DNA from 2 places in the Paenibacillus sp. FSL W8-0439 genome. Region 2 is predicted to be linked to the other one. Evidence: predicted binding sites of a transcription regulator. Region 2 holds the regulator's gene; the other holds the start of a gene.
The links. Region 2 encodes NrdR, which represses ribonucleotide reductase genes. Its sites were predicted from a motif close to AACACNATATATNGTGTT; they were not measured.

Region 1 (7,652 bases), 160 kb from region 2:
GAAAACGCTTACTTTTTTATCGGACAAGCCACCTATCTCGGACTGATCATTCGGTGCGGGAAGTCCATAGCCCAACCTTTCCAGCTTAGGCACATCTTCCGTAATCGGAGAGCGAAAATGGATTTCAAGCCGATTTTTCCCTTGCTGAACAAATGCCTTCACATCCTGTCTCCATACCCGAAACATATTATTGGCCGATAAGACAGCTTGACCATTTACTCTTACATCTGCGTATGTGTCCAGGCCTTCCAACACCAGCTCTACACATTGACATTGAAGCTGATTTGCATCTATCTCAAAATAGGCTTCGTATATCCAATCCTGCTTATCAACCCACTGTACCTCTATCTCGTTCATACCGATAAAAGGGTCAGGAATTTTACCATGTTGCAAAAGATCGGTATGCACACAACCCGGCACTTTCGCACTGAGCCACTCATCAGTTTGTGCTTCCCTAAACCTCCAGCCATCCAATCCTATTACATTAATCATCGTCGCAAGCCTCCCTATAAGGATGATTGGGAACATCTGGATCACTCATTAACATAACAAAAATAACATTAAGCTAACAAGTTAGTCAATTGTTTTTTTGGAACAACCGGTAAAACACAAAATAAAAGTCGCCCTCTACCCCTAAATAGGCTAAAAGCGACTTCCCTCGTCTTCACTGTGGATCGAATTCATCCCACATATCCGGACATCAACTATATTTAATTGTGCTAAAGGAACGATCACGATCATCATTTTCCCGGCTGATCCGTGGCGCGTGAACTTCCCGTATGAGTAGATCAGCGTGCAGCAGCTTTTTTTCCACAGGCGAGCTTGGATTCATGATGCGCCATAATAACTGGTCCACCGCTCGCATCCCCAACAGTTCCTTATCCACTCTCACCGTGGCATAGATCGGCATTTGATCATTCGTATCGTCAAACCCGGTCACCCCGCACCGCCTCGGAACGTCAATCCCCTTTCCTTTCAGCACTTCCACGACTTGCGAAGCAGTCACGTCATTAGCGCAAACAAAAACCTCTGGCAGCTCATCCTCGGGCAACTCGTCCATTTCCTCGGCAAGTGCCTGCGCTCCCCCATAAATAAGGGCTTTGTTCTGCCGTAATTCTACTCCGCTCATTTCCAGTGCGGACCGAAAAGCTTCCCAACGTTCATAGAAACTGTGAGCGTCGTCAATATGACCCACAAACTGAAAGTGGGCATAACCCCTACACAGCAAATCCTTCATTAATTCATTCATGCATGTGCGATTATCCGTAAACACCGCATCACTTAAAAATGCAGAGTCCCAATGATCCACCATGACGACTGGAATACCCATTCGATAAATGTTCAGCAACAACGTAGTTGAAATTGTTCCTACTGTGATAATCCCTTTAATGGCCTCCGGGTTCAGCAAAGAAAACATATCATCAGTTGAAGGCTCCGTTAACGTGATCATATCCAATCCCTTGCGGTTCAGACGCTCGGAAATCCCTTCAAATACAGGTCCCCAGTATCTGGACTCCCGATTCTGGTGTCGAATATTCGGAAATAACACCAGCACGGTACCCGACCATTCTCTGGCATCTGTGTCCCGAGGCTCTACCCCGGTCATTTTGGGATGACTGCGAAAATAACCCATCTGGGCAGCAAGCTTAACCAGCAGCGCCCTCGTCTCTTCACTTACACCGGGTTTGCCTGACAGTGCACGTGAAACAGCGAACTTTGAAACACCCGCCGCATCCGCAATTTCCTGCAATGTTACTTTTCCACGCATCTCCTCACCCAACCCTATTCGAAATCTTTTTCTACCTTAGTCTTCTAAATATACAGGTATGCCTATAAACTGGTACCATCGTAGCATACTTTGTTTTAGATCATCAAACGATGGATTTGCACAAATCCACACCTTTCATTAAATATGTTTGCTTAATAAAAAACAAAACACATAACAAATAAACATAAATAACTTGACGTAAGGTTCTTTATTTCCTACAATTTACTAATGAAAGCACTTACATTGTGTAAATCATACTTATTAAGGGGGATTTGCAGATGTTCACGAACAGGTCGGTACAACAATGCTCCATCCTGCTTCTGGCTTTGCTGCTGCTTGTTACAACGGGCTGCGCGAATAGCAAAGGCGGTACGGCAGAAAAGGAAGACCCCGATGACACCAGTCCCATTACATTAACGTTCTTTGGCGGTGACTCAAGCTCCAACTGGAACAACATGAAGGACGCTGTCGGGCAGGAAATTATCAAGAAAACGGGTGTTACACTAAATGCCGAACATGCTGTTAACGGTCGAGGTGAGGAAAAGTTTGCCCTAATGGCTGCTAGCGGAGAGTACCCTGATCTCGTGTACCCCAAAGGAGACATTGGAAAGCTGGTCGATGCCGGAGCACTCATTGACTTAACCGACCTGATTGATAAATACGGTCCTAACATTAAGAAAGTGTATGGAGATTATTTTAATCGTATTAAATACAGTAGTGAAGATCCCGCCATTTACACCATCCCAACCAATTTGGGCGTAGATCACATCGCGTTTGATGCACAAGCAGGCTTCGAAATCCAGCATCAAGCCCTTAAGAAACTCGGATACCCCAAAATTCGCACCGTTCAAGATTTTGAAAAAGCACTTAAAGATTATGTTGCCAAATACCCTACTACCAATGGCCAACCTACCATCCCCCTATCACTCGATGCCGAGGACTGGAAAATGCAGATTACTGTGACAAACCCGGCAGTTACAGCTACAGGTGGACCAGACGATGGAGAATATTATATTGATCCTAAAACACACAAAGCCATTCTTCACTACAAACGCCCGGAGGAGCGAGAGTATTTTCGTTGGTTAAACCATATGTACAATGAAGGTCTGTTGGATAGGGATACTTTTGTACAAAAAAGTGATCAATACAAATCCAAAATCGCCGCAGGTCGTGTCATCGGACTGATTGATCAGGAATGGAACTACCAGGATGCCGAAAATGCGCTCAAGGCAGCAGGTAAGGATGAATACACCTATTCCCACTTTCCGGTCACTTTAAATGAGCAATACGAGGATCATTCCCTCCAGCCCATTGGTTTCGATACTGCGTCTGGGATTGGCATTACAACTTCATGCAAAAATCCGGTGCGAGCGATCAAGTTTCTGGACTTCCTGGCCTCCGATGAAGGGCAAATTTTACGTAATTGGGGAATCGAAGGCCAGCATTACAATGTAGAGAACGGCAAACGAGTCATTCCTGCAGCTGTGCAAGAACGCAAAAACAAAGATAACGCTTCTTTTAGCAGAGAATCAGGTATCGGTTTGTATTGGATATGGGGACCACATTACGGCGATAGCGTGAAGGACCCTACTGGCAACTATTACACAACCAATTATCCGGAGATGATTACCGAAAATTATAGCCAAGCGGAAAAAGAATCCCTTCAGGCATATAAAGCTCGGACATGGAAAGACCTGTTCCCGAACGAAAAGGATTTTCCGGTAAAAGAGTGGGGTGCTGCCTACAACATGCCTGTTCCGACCAATACAAATTACAATGTTATTTATCAGAAGTCGCAGGACATTGTACGCAAACGGATTCCTGAGGCCGTACTCGCCAAGCCAGATCAATTCGATGCCGTGTATGACCGCATGCTCCAAGAGCTGGATCAGGCGGGTGTACCAAAGGCTGAAGAAATCTTCACTGGCCTGATTCAAAATCGTCTGAAGCTATGGTATGGGGAGAAGTAGAGATTGATTGCTACTAAAAGTATATAAGGGCTGACAGTCAAGACCTGTCAGCCCCTTTTTACACTAAACATTCTGTTTTGTTACTTTTTCTTTCCAGCTATTATTTTTCCTGGACACCCGGTGGACATAAAGCAACAAAAAGATTGGAATCAATGCAATCCCGCCACACAGCACCCAAGATATCTGAATAGGTGTTTGATCTGAAGCAAGATTGGTAAAATTACGGCTTACGACTCCTGTCACGATTAAACCTATGCACATACCTAGTTGGGAAATGGCAGAATCCAGAGATAGCAGTGTTGAACGATACTCATTAGAGATTCTTTTGTTTAGAAAAATTTGTTTGGCAACCGGGTACATCCCTCGCCCAATTTCATAGATTAAAAAGGTAAGCAGTACAGGATAAAACGTGTTGAAAGCACCGGCTAAAATGAGCCATATCCCAATCATCCCGCAAGCATACATGAGTATATGTACATCACTATAACGTGCGCCTAGCTTTCGAACCAAATAGCTTCCCAAAGTCATACATAGTGAATAGCCCGCCTTGATCAATCCCATAATCCAAATTCCTTGTTCAGAAAGACCGACCAGACGTGGCTGTTGAAATGTATTCCCCGCCGAATTCGAAAAGCTGATAAATAAACCAATAACAAACACAATCCAGATCGACTTATTTTCAAAACCGATACGGACACTTTCCCCGATAATCGTTGTAATACGAGTAGCAGATGCTTTTTGATGGGTAATATTCTTCTCTTTCATATAAAAGTAGCATAGAATAATACATAAGATAATAGAGACAATGCTGGCTGCCCAGGGAAGTGAATAGTTAAATGTTGCGAGGAAGGCCCCCAACAGACCACAAATAAATCCCGAAATGTACTGTATACTGTTTGAGGTTGTAAAAAGAACTTCCATGGGCTTATCACTGTTTTCCACAACCCAGGATTCCAACGAGCCTGATTGCAAGCATATTGCCAGCCCCCCAAAAACTTGTGCGAACACAAGCAGCCACATGCGATCTGTCCAAACGAACAATACACTGTAGACTAGAAAACAACAAAGCCCCAAAACAATAGAAATTTTTCTTCCATATTTGTCTGCAATAGCTCCTGTTGGTATTTCAAATAGAAAAATACTTACAAAGAATACAACCAGCAAGAAGTTCGCACTTTGCAGAGAAAGTCCTTTAGCTAACAGAAATAAGATGAGCGTAGTTCCCGTGATTTCACTCATAAAAAATTGAAGAAAGCTGACGGAGTAAAATAGCTTATGTGGCCTCACTTTCAGGGCTCCTTCGCTTGCTCTACAGCCTCATATTCACTTCGCAACATCCCCATCTGAATGATGTCATAGTACTGTCCTTCCCTGAATAGCTTTTCTCGTAGTCGGCCTTCCTCCTTAAAGCCACATGCCAGATAGCAACGATATGCACGTTCATTGAACGCATAGACCTCCAGCTCCAGCCGATGCAGATTCAGTGAATGAAATGCAAATTTTTGTATCAATCGTATCGCTTCCCGCCCATATCCTTTGCCCAGATCACCGTCGCGCCCGATTACAATACCAAGGGTGGCGTGCCGATTTACCCAGTTGATTTTGAATAAATCGAGTTGTCCAATATAGTCCAGTGTATCTTTATGTGCAATGACAAAGCCCTTGATCTCAGAGTTGCCGTCAATCATCATCTGTACAAAAGATTCACTATTAGCCTGTGAATGCGGATAGATAAATACGTCGCTTAATCCATGTGTGATTGCCGGGTCATTAACCCATCTTCGGATATCAGGTATATCCTCCTGACGGTACTCTCTTAATACAATTCGTGCTCCAATGATATGTGGCATCGTCAGCTTCCTCCCTATTATGTATTGGTTCTGGTAATACTCTATCACCCTGTCCCCCTTTTACGCTCCCATTAATCTCACAAACTCCAGGAAACGTGTACCTTTATAATGAACCTCCCCGCGATCCCCGATTACAATCATTCCGAAGTCCGTATCCTTCACCTCCAGCTCCTTACGCTCCCCCCTGTCAAATTCAAAGGTGATATAGTAATCGGTCGAAGCTGAAAAATTGCCTGATCCCCCACGCACTCTCGTTCGCTTATCCACAACCTTGCAAGAACGTTGGACCTGTTCGGCTGCTTGATTGGAAAGACCTGCACTTATCGATTTGACAATTCCCATAATGATTACAAAAGCAATGAGTCCAAACACGACAAAAAAGATAATACTAAACGGTTGAAATGCCATAAAACCACTTCCCATTTGCTTCATCCTTTCTACAGTAAAATGTAAATTTTCCACTCTATTGCCCATTGACAAATCGTACATCCTCAGCTTAAAAAACTCCAATACTTTTTTAACATACTTACGAAAAAAAAGTTCTTTCGCTCTTTTCCGCACCCTGCTTGGACTTACACCCGATCTGGGTCCTCTGAGCCTCTCTAGACCGATTGACAAAACTATATATAGATATAAAATAGAAAATGTACTCTAAATATAGTGTAAAAAACGTATTTATGCCCGATATCTTGAAGATAAAGGTATGAAAATACATGTAAATATAGAGTCAAAAATCTTAAATGGCGCAGCCAGCAAGGGATTACAGCTATGATGGGTCTCTTGGCAATGCCGTTTTCTTTTTTTCGTTAATTGTTAAGGAGGTTGCACACCATGCTGATTGCTTATGATTCCAAGACCGGCAATGTAAAAAGATTTATAAACAAGCTCAAGCTTCCGGCGGTTCAGATTGAGGAGCAAATGACTATAGAAGAACCTTACGTACTCATTACATATACAACCGGGTTTGGGCAGATACCTGAGAGGGTATCTTCATTTTTGAAAAAAAATGCACAAAACCTTGTTGGTGTAGCTGCAAGCGGCAACCGTAACTGGGGTGAGAAATTTGCCAAAAGTGCGGATTTGATTGCCGACCATTATAATGTCCCCGTGATTAGCAAATTTGAATTATCTGGAACGTTCGGAGATGTAGAGCGTTTTAAACAGGAGGTGAGCCGAGTTGCGGCATATTGAATTGAACAACATGTTGATGAAACGCGATACAGACGGCTTTTTCCAATTGGAAAAGGACCAAGAGGCTGTAGCAGAATTTATGAAGGAAGTTCAAGAACGGAGTTTGAAGTTTGCTGACACAGCTGCTCAAGTGCTGTATATGATTGAGAATGATTATTACGAAAATTTCTATAACAGCTATACAGCTGATGAAATTAATGATATTTTCCATATCACTCATAGCTATAATTTTAAATTCCCTTCCTATATGGCAGCATCCAAGTTTTATACTGATTATGCAATGAAGAGTAACGACCGTAAAGTCTATCTGGAACACTACCCTGACCGGGTGGCTGCTGTCGCCCTGCATTTGGGACGCGGCAACGCCGATACGGCGCGCCTGTTGTCCCGCTCGATGATGGAGCAACGTCTTCAGCCAGCTACACCAACCTTCCTGAACGCTGGCAAAAGCCGCCGTGGGGAATTGGTGTCCTGCTTCTTGCTCGAAATGGATGACTCTCTGAACTCAATCAACTATGTATTGAACACTTGCATGCAATTGTCCAAAATTGGCGGCGGTGTTGCGGTTAACCTGTCGAAGCTGCGGTCACGCGGCGAGGCAATTAAAGGTGTAGAAGGCGCAGCAAAAGGCATTATGCCTGTGCTGAAGCTGATGGAAGATGGTTTCTCCTACGCGGATCAAATGGGTCAACGTAAAGGCTCTGGTGCAGCCTATTACAACATTTTCGGATGGGACGTGCTGGAGTTCCTAGATAGTAAAAAAATCAATGCTGATGAAAGAGTACGTCTCAAGACACTTTCGATCGGATTGCTGGTGCCAAACCGCTTTTACAAGCTGGCACAAGATAATGAACCACTGCATGTATTTGCACC
Region 2 (7,652 bases):
AACACTAAACGAGCTAATCGTCGATAAACATATAGATCATGTAACCGTAAATTTGCCGCGTATTATCCAACGTCCCGATGATATCCACGCATTTGCGATGGAATTGGCTGACCACCGGATTATTGGGGTGGAAAGACGCGGTAAGTTTCTGCGGATTTTGCTGGACGGGCTAGTGCTTGTCTCCCATCTTCGAATGGAAGGACGCTATGGATTGTATTCACAAGATGATCCTGTGGAAAAGCATACCCATGTCATCTTTCATTTTAAAGATGGTACAGAGCTGCGTTATCAGGATGTACGCCAATTTGGTACAATGCACTTATTTCCGGCAGGACAGGATTTGCTGGAAAAGCCGCTGAATAAACTCGGTTTGGAACCGATGGACGAGGCTTTTACACCTGAAATGCTGCGTGCCGCTGTTGGAACTCGTTCGACTTCGATCAAGGCAGCGCTGTTAAACCAGTCATATGTGGTAGGCATCGGGAATATTTATGTAGATGAATCGTTATTTAAGGCAGGGATTCATCCGGCACAGCCAGCCAAAAGCCTAACGGATAGCCAATTTCGCGTACTGCATGAAGCTATTGTCTCCACGCTGGGCGCGTCGATTCAGGTTGGTGGCTCGTCCATCAAATCATTCGTTAACGGACAGGGCAAAACGGGTGATTTTCAGCATCAGTTGCAAATCTATGGACGCAACGCGAAGCCTTGTATTAACTGTGGTACATTGATCGAAAAATCCGTCGTAGCTGGACGTGGCACACATCATTGCCCGGTCTGCCAGCCTTTGCGCTAAACAGGCACAGTCACCCCAAGCCCATCCCTCTCATATATTGTTCCAAGTACCAATACTGCGAAGGGAGTCGGTTGCTGTAAGGCCCAGCCTTCGCAATGGGAGGGAATTGGAGTGGCTAATCATTGGGGAGCCCTGCTGTTACTGGCATTTGCGCTAAGTTTGGACAGTTTCGGAGTCGGTGTTACATATGGTCTGCGCAAAATGAAAATTCCATTGTTGTCGATTGCTATCATCTCCGTATGTTCAGGTTTGGTGATCGGCATATCCATGCAGCTCGGCGCATTACTATCCCGTGTCCTGTCTCCTGTATATACGACGGTTTTCGGTGCTGTCATTCTGATCTGTATCGGCTGTTACTCTTTGATTCAGGCTCTGCAACGCAAGGAAGATTTGACGGAAGAAACAGCGGAAGTCCCTCGGGATCTGCACCTTGCGGAACAGGTTGATTCAGATTCAGGGCATATATCAGCTCTTGCGGAGAAAAAAAGTGCTGAGAATGCCAATACAGAGTCTCTAACCAGCTCAGGAAGAGATCTATCGACAGAGACTTCTCTGGAGTTACAGCAGGAGGAGCGAACGTTATTTTCGCTGGAGTTCCGCAAATGGGGGCTTGTTATTCGGATTCTTCGAAGCCCGTCTGCTGCGGATATGGACCGTTCCGGCAGTATATCTGCTACCGAAGCGGTTTGGTTAGGTATTGCATTATCGGTCGATGCGTTCGGAGCGGGCTTAGGTGCAGCCATGCTTGGTTTTCAGCCCCTGTCTACTGCGCTGGCTATTACGTTATTCAGCGGTGTATTTTTGATTGCTGGTATGAAGGCAGGGTTCTTCCTGTCAGCATTTCGATTTATGAAGGCGCTCGGCGTATTGCCGGCATTATTACTGATTATGATGGGTATATTGAAGCTGTTATGAGGTGAAGAGCATGAATATCGGATTAACCGGAGGGATCGCTACCGGAAAAAGCACCGTGTCGGCTCTTTTGGTCGCCAAGGGTGCGCTGCTGATCGACGCAGATGCCATTGCCCGGGAAGTTATGCTTCCGGGGCATCCGGTGCTGGCGGCGGTCATACAGCATTTTGGACAAGCTATAGTAAACACTGACGGAACCCTGCACCGCAAAAGACTGGGAGAGATTGTATTCAGAGATCCTGTACAGCGACAGGCACTTAACGATATTACGCATCCTGCTATTCGTGAGGAAATGCGTCTGCGCATGGAAGCTTATGAACGGGAGCAGCCGGACAAGCTTGTTTTGGCAGATATCCCGTTAATGTATGAGTCTGGGCTGGAGAGCCTGTACGAGGAAATTATGGTTGTATATGTACCACGTGATGTTCAGCTCCGACGTCTGATGCTCAGAGACGGTCTGACAGAAGAGCAAGCCGAGCTTCGTTTGTCCGCACAAATGGATATCGAGCAGAAAAAAAATTTAGCTGATATTGTTATTGATAATAGCGGAACACAGTCTGAGACGCAGATGCAAATTGATCAGTTTTGGCAGCGAAAGGGACTTGCATGAACATTTTACGTAAGAAAAGAGTCCTGCTCATTTTGTTTGTCGGATTTGTCCTGATTCTGTTCCTCAACTCGAATTGGATGTCCTGGTTTTACCCGATTCAATATAAGGATGAGATTCGGCAGTATTCACAGACCTATGAAGTGGACCCATTTTTGGTGGCGTCTATTATCCGTGTGGAAACAAATTTTAAAACCAGCAAGCAGTCACACAAGGGTGCGCTGGGGCTTATGCAGATTATGCCGAACACAGCCAATTGGATTATGGAGAGTGCCCAGATTCAGAAGGTCCCGCTGGATAGTGTCAAGCACGAGCCCGGCACCAATATTGAGCTGGGGACCTGGTATCTGCATAACCTGTCTATGAAGTTTCAGGATAATCCTGTGGTCATCGTAGCGGCTTATAATGCTGGTCCAGGTAAAGTTCAGGAATGGCTAGATCAGGGGGTGTGGGATGGCAAAGAAGAGTCCATTAAGCAAATCCCTTTTGGTGAGACACGGCATTATGTACAGCGAGTCATCTATTACTACAGGCAATATACAAAAATTTATAATGAGTTTTAAGGGACAGGTTAATGACAACATGAGCCTTTTCGCTTTAAAATGAAAAAAAGCGCAGGACAGGCTGTTTTTAGCAGCCTATCCCTACACTTTTTCGTATTACTTCTTCATTATTACCGAGATTATTGGTATTGTCCTGCCAATTGTTGTTCGGCGATCGTTACGAGGCGTTTTGTGATGTAGCCCCCGATCGAACCGTTCTCATAGGAAGTCATGTTACCTTGGTATCCATCTTGAGGAATGCTGATACCCAGCTCTTGAGCGATTTCATATTTCATTTGCTCCAGAGCACCGGAGGATCTGCTGACTACCAGGTTGTTGGAGTTGCCATTGTTTCCTTGTGCCATTGTTGTTCACCTCCTTGCGACGTGGTAAACATATTATGATCCGTTTCGACAAAATTATTACTAAAAAGCTTCGGGAATTTATTGGAAAAAGGAAGTGATGAGATTATGAAGTGCCCGTATTGCGCTTACAACGGCACGAAAGTGTTGGATTCGCGACCAGCGAATGATAATAAGTCCATCCGACGCCGCCGCGAATGCGAACAGTGTGCCAGGCGTTTTACCACCTTTGAAATGGTGGAAGAGACCCCACTGATGGTCATCAAAAAAGATGGCAGCCGTGAAGAGTTTAGCCGTGATAAAATGCTGCGCGGTCTCATTCGAGCCTGTGAGAAGCGTCCAGTATCAGTCGAGCAGCTCGATCTGATTGTATCTCAGGTGGAGAACGCCATTCGCAACACGGCAGCCACAGAGGTGGATAGCCAGCAGATTGGTGAGCTGGTCATGGAACAGCTCTATCCTGTGGATGAAGTGGCCTACGTACGCTTTGCGTCCGTCTATCGGCAGTTCAAAGACATCAATATGTTTATGAAGGAACTGAAAACACTGTTATCCAAAGATACAGACAGCGACTGATCGCTGACTGTATCTTTTTAGGGCCGTGGCGGGAAGATGTTAATATTTTTTTTATAAAAGTATTGACACAGGGTCGAATATTTTATATGATATAGAAGTCGCTTGAAACGTTAATTAACTTACATGAGACGGGGCCTTAGCTCAGCTGGGAGAGCGCATCGCTGGCAGCGATGAGGTCAGGGGTTCGATCCCCCTAGGCTCCACCATAATTTTATATGGACTCTTAGCTCAGTTGGTAGAGCAGTTGACTCTTAATCAATTGGTCCAGGGTTCGAGTCCCTGAGAGTCCATCCTTTAAAAAAACGGCAGAAATGCCGTTTTTTTGCTGTTTATATATCTATTCCCGGTCTAATAGAGTATACAACAGTTCCAAGCTTAATGCTGACTAACAAAATCGGCGAGAATTTGTAGATAATCATCACTCACCAATTGTCTGGGGGCAAATACGGCGGTTAAGAAGGTTAGGGACTTGGAATGCGTGATGTACTCATTCATCATGGAATGGTCAACTTTTGGCAAATGAATGACAGACAGCAGGTCTGGAGATATCTTTTGGCGATATACTCGCTCGGTGTCTTTTACATCTACGTTCATATCTTTCCCAGCCAGAACCAAGAGTACAGGAGATTTAAAGTAGCTTAATTCTTCCGTAGAATCAGAACGAAAATTTTTGCCTATAAAGCTCCATCTTTCTTTGGAAATGATATCGCTAGGACTGGCTATGCTTAGGTATTCTTCATAGGAAGCATGATTTTTCAGTAATTGTAGAACCTTATGGTCGTAGTCCAGTCTCTTTTTAATTTGCTGCGGGCTAGCTCCTTCTTGTTCCAACTCTTTTTTTGTGTTAAATCGCCCTTGTGTAATCCAATTCACAGCTGGCGATACAAGGATGCTGAATGCAATATCATGCTCCTCTTTAACGATTTTCGGAATGATCCAGCCTGCTTGACTGGCTCCCCAAAGGCCGATTTTGTGCTTATCAATCATCGGTAAGGTTTTGGCCCAGTCAACTGCATATCGAATCTCCTGTGCCCGGTCCTCCATACTTTGCTCCAGCCAATCGCCTGGAGCGCGGTTAATACCGGGCTTATTCAGGGATAAGGAAGCATACCCCTTAGAAGCAAACCTTTCCCACAGTGGTTTGTATCCATCATCATACGTGTCATTGATTGGACCATCTCCATGGACAAAAACAACCAATCCAACCTTTCCCGAGTAGTTTTTAGGCAAAGCCAGTGTACCTGTTAATACTCCTTTGGGAGTTGCAATTTGTATTTTTTCTTCCGTCATCTTGTAGGAATTTTGATATAAAACAATCAATATCAAGGCAACAGCCAGACCTGCCGCAATACCAAGGGTTAGCTTATATGTTTTTTTCAATGCTGTTCTCTCCTCGAATGCAGTTTCGTTCTTTCCAGCTCATTAGATGCCATACAGGCTCCTTGAACCAAAAATGTCGCCAATAATTATATTGAGACTGCTCAATTTCAAATGCTAGATTGTGGTACAAGCGGATAGCCTGCCGGTTCTGATGTGCTACATGAAGTGTCAACGCATGGAAACCGGATTCAACCGTAAACTGCTGTGCGAAAGCTAGAAAACGTCGCCCGATCCCTTGATTGCGATGACTTGAGCGAATCGCCAAATGATCAATATAACACTCATCTATGGCAGGTTTATAGTCCAGCGCATACATGCCTGTCAAAAATTTAAATACATTGAAGCAGCCAAACTGTTTTATAAGCGAAGTCAAAGAAGTGAGATTTGTTTTAGGAAGTGAAGAGGAGGGAGCCTTCCATTTGAGCGAAAGGACACCAACAACATCTTCGTTCTCTTTAACCACAAATTGCTTCCCAGATGTAGAATCAGGATGTTGAACCCAAACCTGCATTAATAAACGCTGTATATCTTGATCCTCCAAAGTAACAAGAGCTTGAAATTTTGCCTTAAACGATTCCACTAAGAGCTTACATACGGCTTCATGGTCTTGCTCTTGATAAGCAACAATGTTATAGGATTGTGGACTCATGTAACGTCCTCCTGCACATCAGAAATTTTTACTTGAATCTCATATTGCAGCTCGTTGCTGTCGAATATGGATAGATAGGATTTTTCCACCACAATGACCTTGCTTAGGCATTCATATTGGTGCTGGGTCGCATAATGCTCCAGTTGTTGGACTTGGTGTTCGATCTCAGCGTCTTCAGTGGCAGAGAAGTGCTTATAAAGATAGCTGCCTTCTTCCAGAATATAGTCAGTTGCTCCTGATGTCGTTTCATAATATAGTTTCACCTGTCCAGAATCAGATAGATAATGTAGATCATTTTCAAATAATTGTGGTGGTGAAGGCCGCTGCTCAAATAGATTCCTGGCCGTGAGTTCTTGATCACTCTCCAATGCAAACCACAGCTTTAAATGTCGAGTATCCAAAAGCTTGATTCGATACTCATTGTTTTGCCGGGTAAGGTTATGATGTTCTTTTAGCACTTTATGAATAAACTGTTCGAGCAGCTTTAAGTTAGCGATTTCATCCTGTACCTTCTGTAACGAATGTTCTAAAAGCTGGTTGTAATCATCGGCAGTGTAGGAAGTCATGCATTCTTCAATTTGGCCGACAGGGATATTTAATTTACGTAGCATTAAAATATGTGAAAGTTGATAAATTTCATGAAGTCCGTACATTCGATATTGATTTTCATCTGTGTATAACGGATAAAGGATACCCTTTTCTTCAAAATACCGCAGCTGATGTACAGATACATTCATGAGCTGAGCAAGCTGGCTGATCGTTATGTGTTTTTTCAATGATAGGTCTCCTTACTCATAATTGATAATTGAATAACTTCACTATAAACCTTAGGTCAGACCTAAGGTCAATAGAAAATATCCGCAGAGTTTACCTCTCGTTCATAACCCGTTATAATCATAAGATTAGTGAGCATAAACCAAATGTTCAGGATGAAGGTTAGAATGGGGAAATCATGTTGAAGACTTTTAAGAAGGTATACATTGAGATAACAAGCATTTGCAATCTTGCATGCAGTTTTTGCCCTCAGACACAACGTGTCAAAAAATTTATTGATCCGGAAGTCTTTCGGAATGTGCTTGATCAGGTCAAGCCGCATACGGATTACATTTATCTGCATGTAAAAGGAGAGCCTTTGCTCCATCCCAAAATTGATCTTTTGCTGGAGAGTGCGCATGAGAAAGGCTTAAAGGTCAACATTACCACCAATGGTACCTTGCTGCCGAAGACCGGACATAAGCTGCTTGGTCAGCCGGCATTACGGCAGATGAACTTTTCTCTTCATAGTTTTGACGGGCATGAAGGTTCTGTGGATCGAGAAGGTTATTTGGGTCATATTTTCACGTTTGTCAGAGAAGCTGTAAAGCACAATGTCATTATTTCATTCCGTCTCTGGAACCTGACTCAAGACAATTTGACTAATGTGCAGCGTCAGCGCAACCGCGAGACACTGGAGCAATTGGAGCAAGAGTTTGGGCTGAACTATCGGATTGAAGAAAAAGTAATGCCGGGCAGTGGGGTCAAAATCGCCCCCAATGTATATTTGAATCAAGACTACGAATTTGAATGGCCTAGCCTGAGTGCACCAGAAGATGACGGAAAAGGCTTTTGTCATGCGCTTCGCAGTCAAGCGGCGGTTTTGGTGGATGGAACAGTGGTCCCTTGCTGTCTTGATGGAGAAGGCGTCATTAATTTAGGAAATGTCCATGAGCAAACTTTTTCGGAGATCGTGGAAGGTGAGCGTGCAAACCGTCTGTACTTTGGATTCTCCAAGAGAGAAGCAGTGGAAGAGTTGTGCCGAAAGTGTGGGTATCGCAAACGATTTGGAACC

Region 1: the regulator NrdR is predicted to act here: its motif matches at 6,236-6,253, upstream of nrdI (class Ib ribonucleoside-diphosphate reductase assembly flavoprotein NrdI).

What each region holds. Positions count from the first base shown of each region.
Region 1 is NZ_JBBPAK010000001.1:2,000,333-2,007,984, reverse strand. It holds gene MKX36_RS08850 (beta-mannosidase) at 1-492, opposite strand, end outside; gene MKX36_RS08845 (LacI family DNA-binding transcriptional regulator) at 701-1,768, opposite strand; gene MKX36_RS08840 (ABC transporter substrate-binding protein) at 2,047-3,738, shown strand; gene MKX36_RS08835 (MFS transporter) at 3,802-5,025, opposite strand; gene MKX36_RS08830 (GNAT family N-acetyltransferase) at 5,028-5,588, opposite strand; gene MKX36_RS08825 (DUF2500 domain-containing protein) at 5,649-6,011, opposite strand; gene nrdI (class Ib ribonucleoside-diphosphate reductase assembly flavoprotein NrdI) at 6,420-6,779, shown strand; gene nrdE (class 1b ribonucleoside-diphosphate reductase subunit alpha) at 6,766-7,652, shown strand, end outside.
Region 2 is NZ_JBBPAK010000001.1:1,836,347-1,843,998, forward strand. It holds gene mutM (DNA-formamidopyrimidine glycosylase) at 1-796, shown strand, start outside; gene MKX36_RS07990 (MntP/YtaF family protein) at 908-1,711, shown strand; gene coaE (dephospho-CoA kinase) at 1,722-2,318, shown strand; gene MKX36_RS08000 (lytic transglycosylase domain-containing protein) at 2,315-2,878, shown strand; gene MKX36_RS08005 (alpha/beta-type small acid-soluble spore protein) at 2,998-3,222, opposite strand; gene nrdR (transcriptional regulator NrdR) at 3,328-3,795, shown strand; tRNA gene MKX36_RS08015 (tRNA-Ala) at 3,926-4,001, shown strand; tRNA gene MKX36_RS08020 (tRNA-Lys) at 4,013-4,085, shown strand; gene MKX36_RS08025 (alpha/beta hydrolase family protein) at 4,171-5,175, opposite strand; gene MKX36_RS08030 (GNAT family N-acetyltransferase) at 5,159-5,824, opposite strand; gene MKX36_RS08035 (helix-turn-helix domain-containing protein) at 5,821-6,600, opposite strand; gene MKX36_RS08040 (radical SAM/SPASM domain-containing protein) at 6,777-7,652, shown strand, end outside.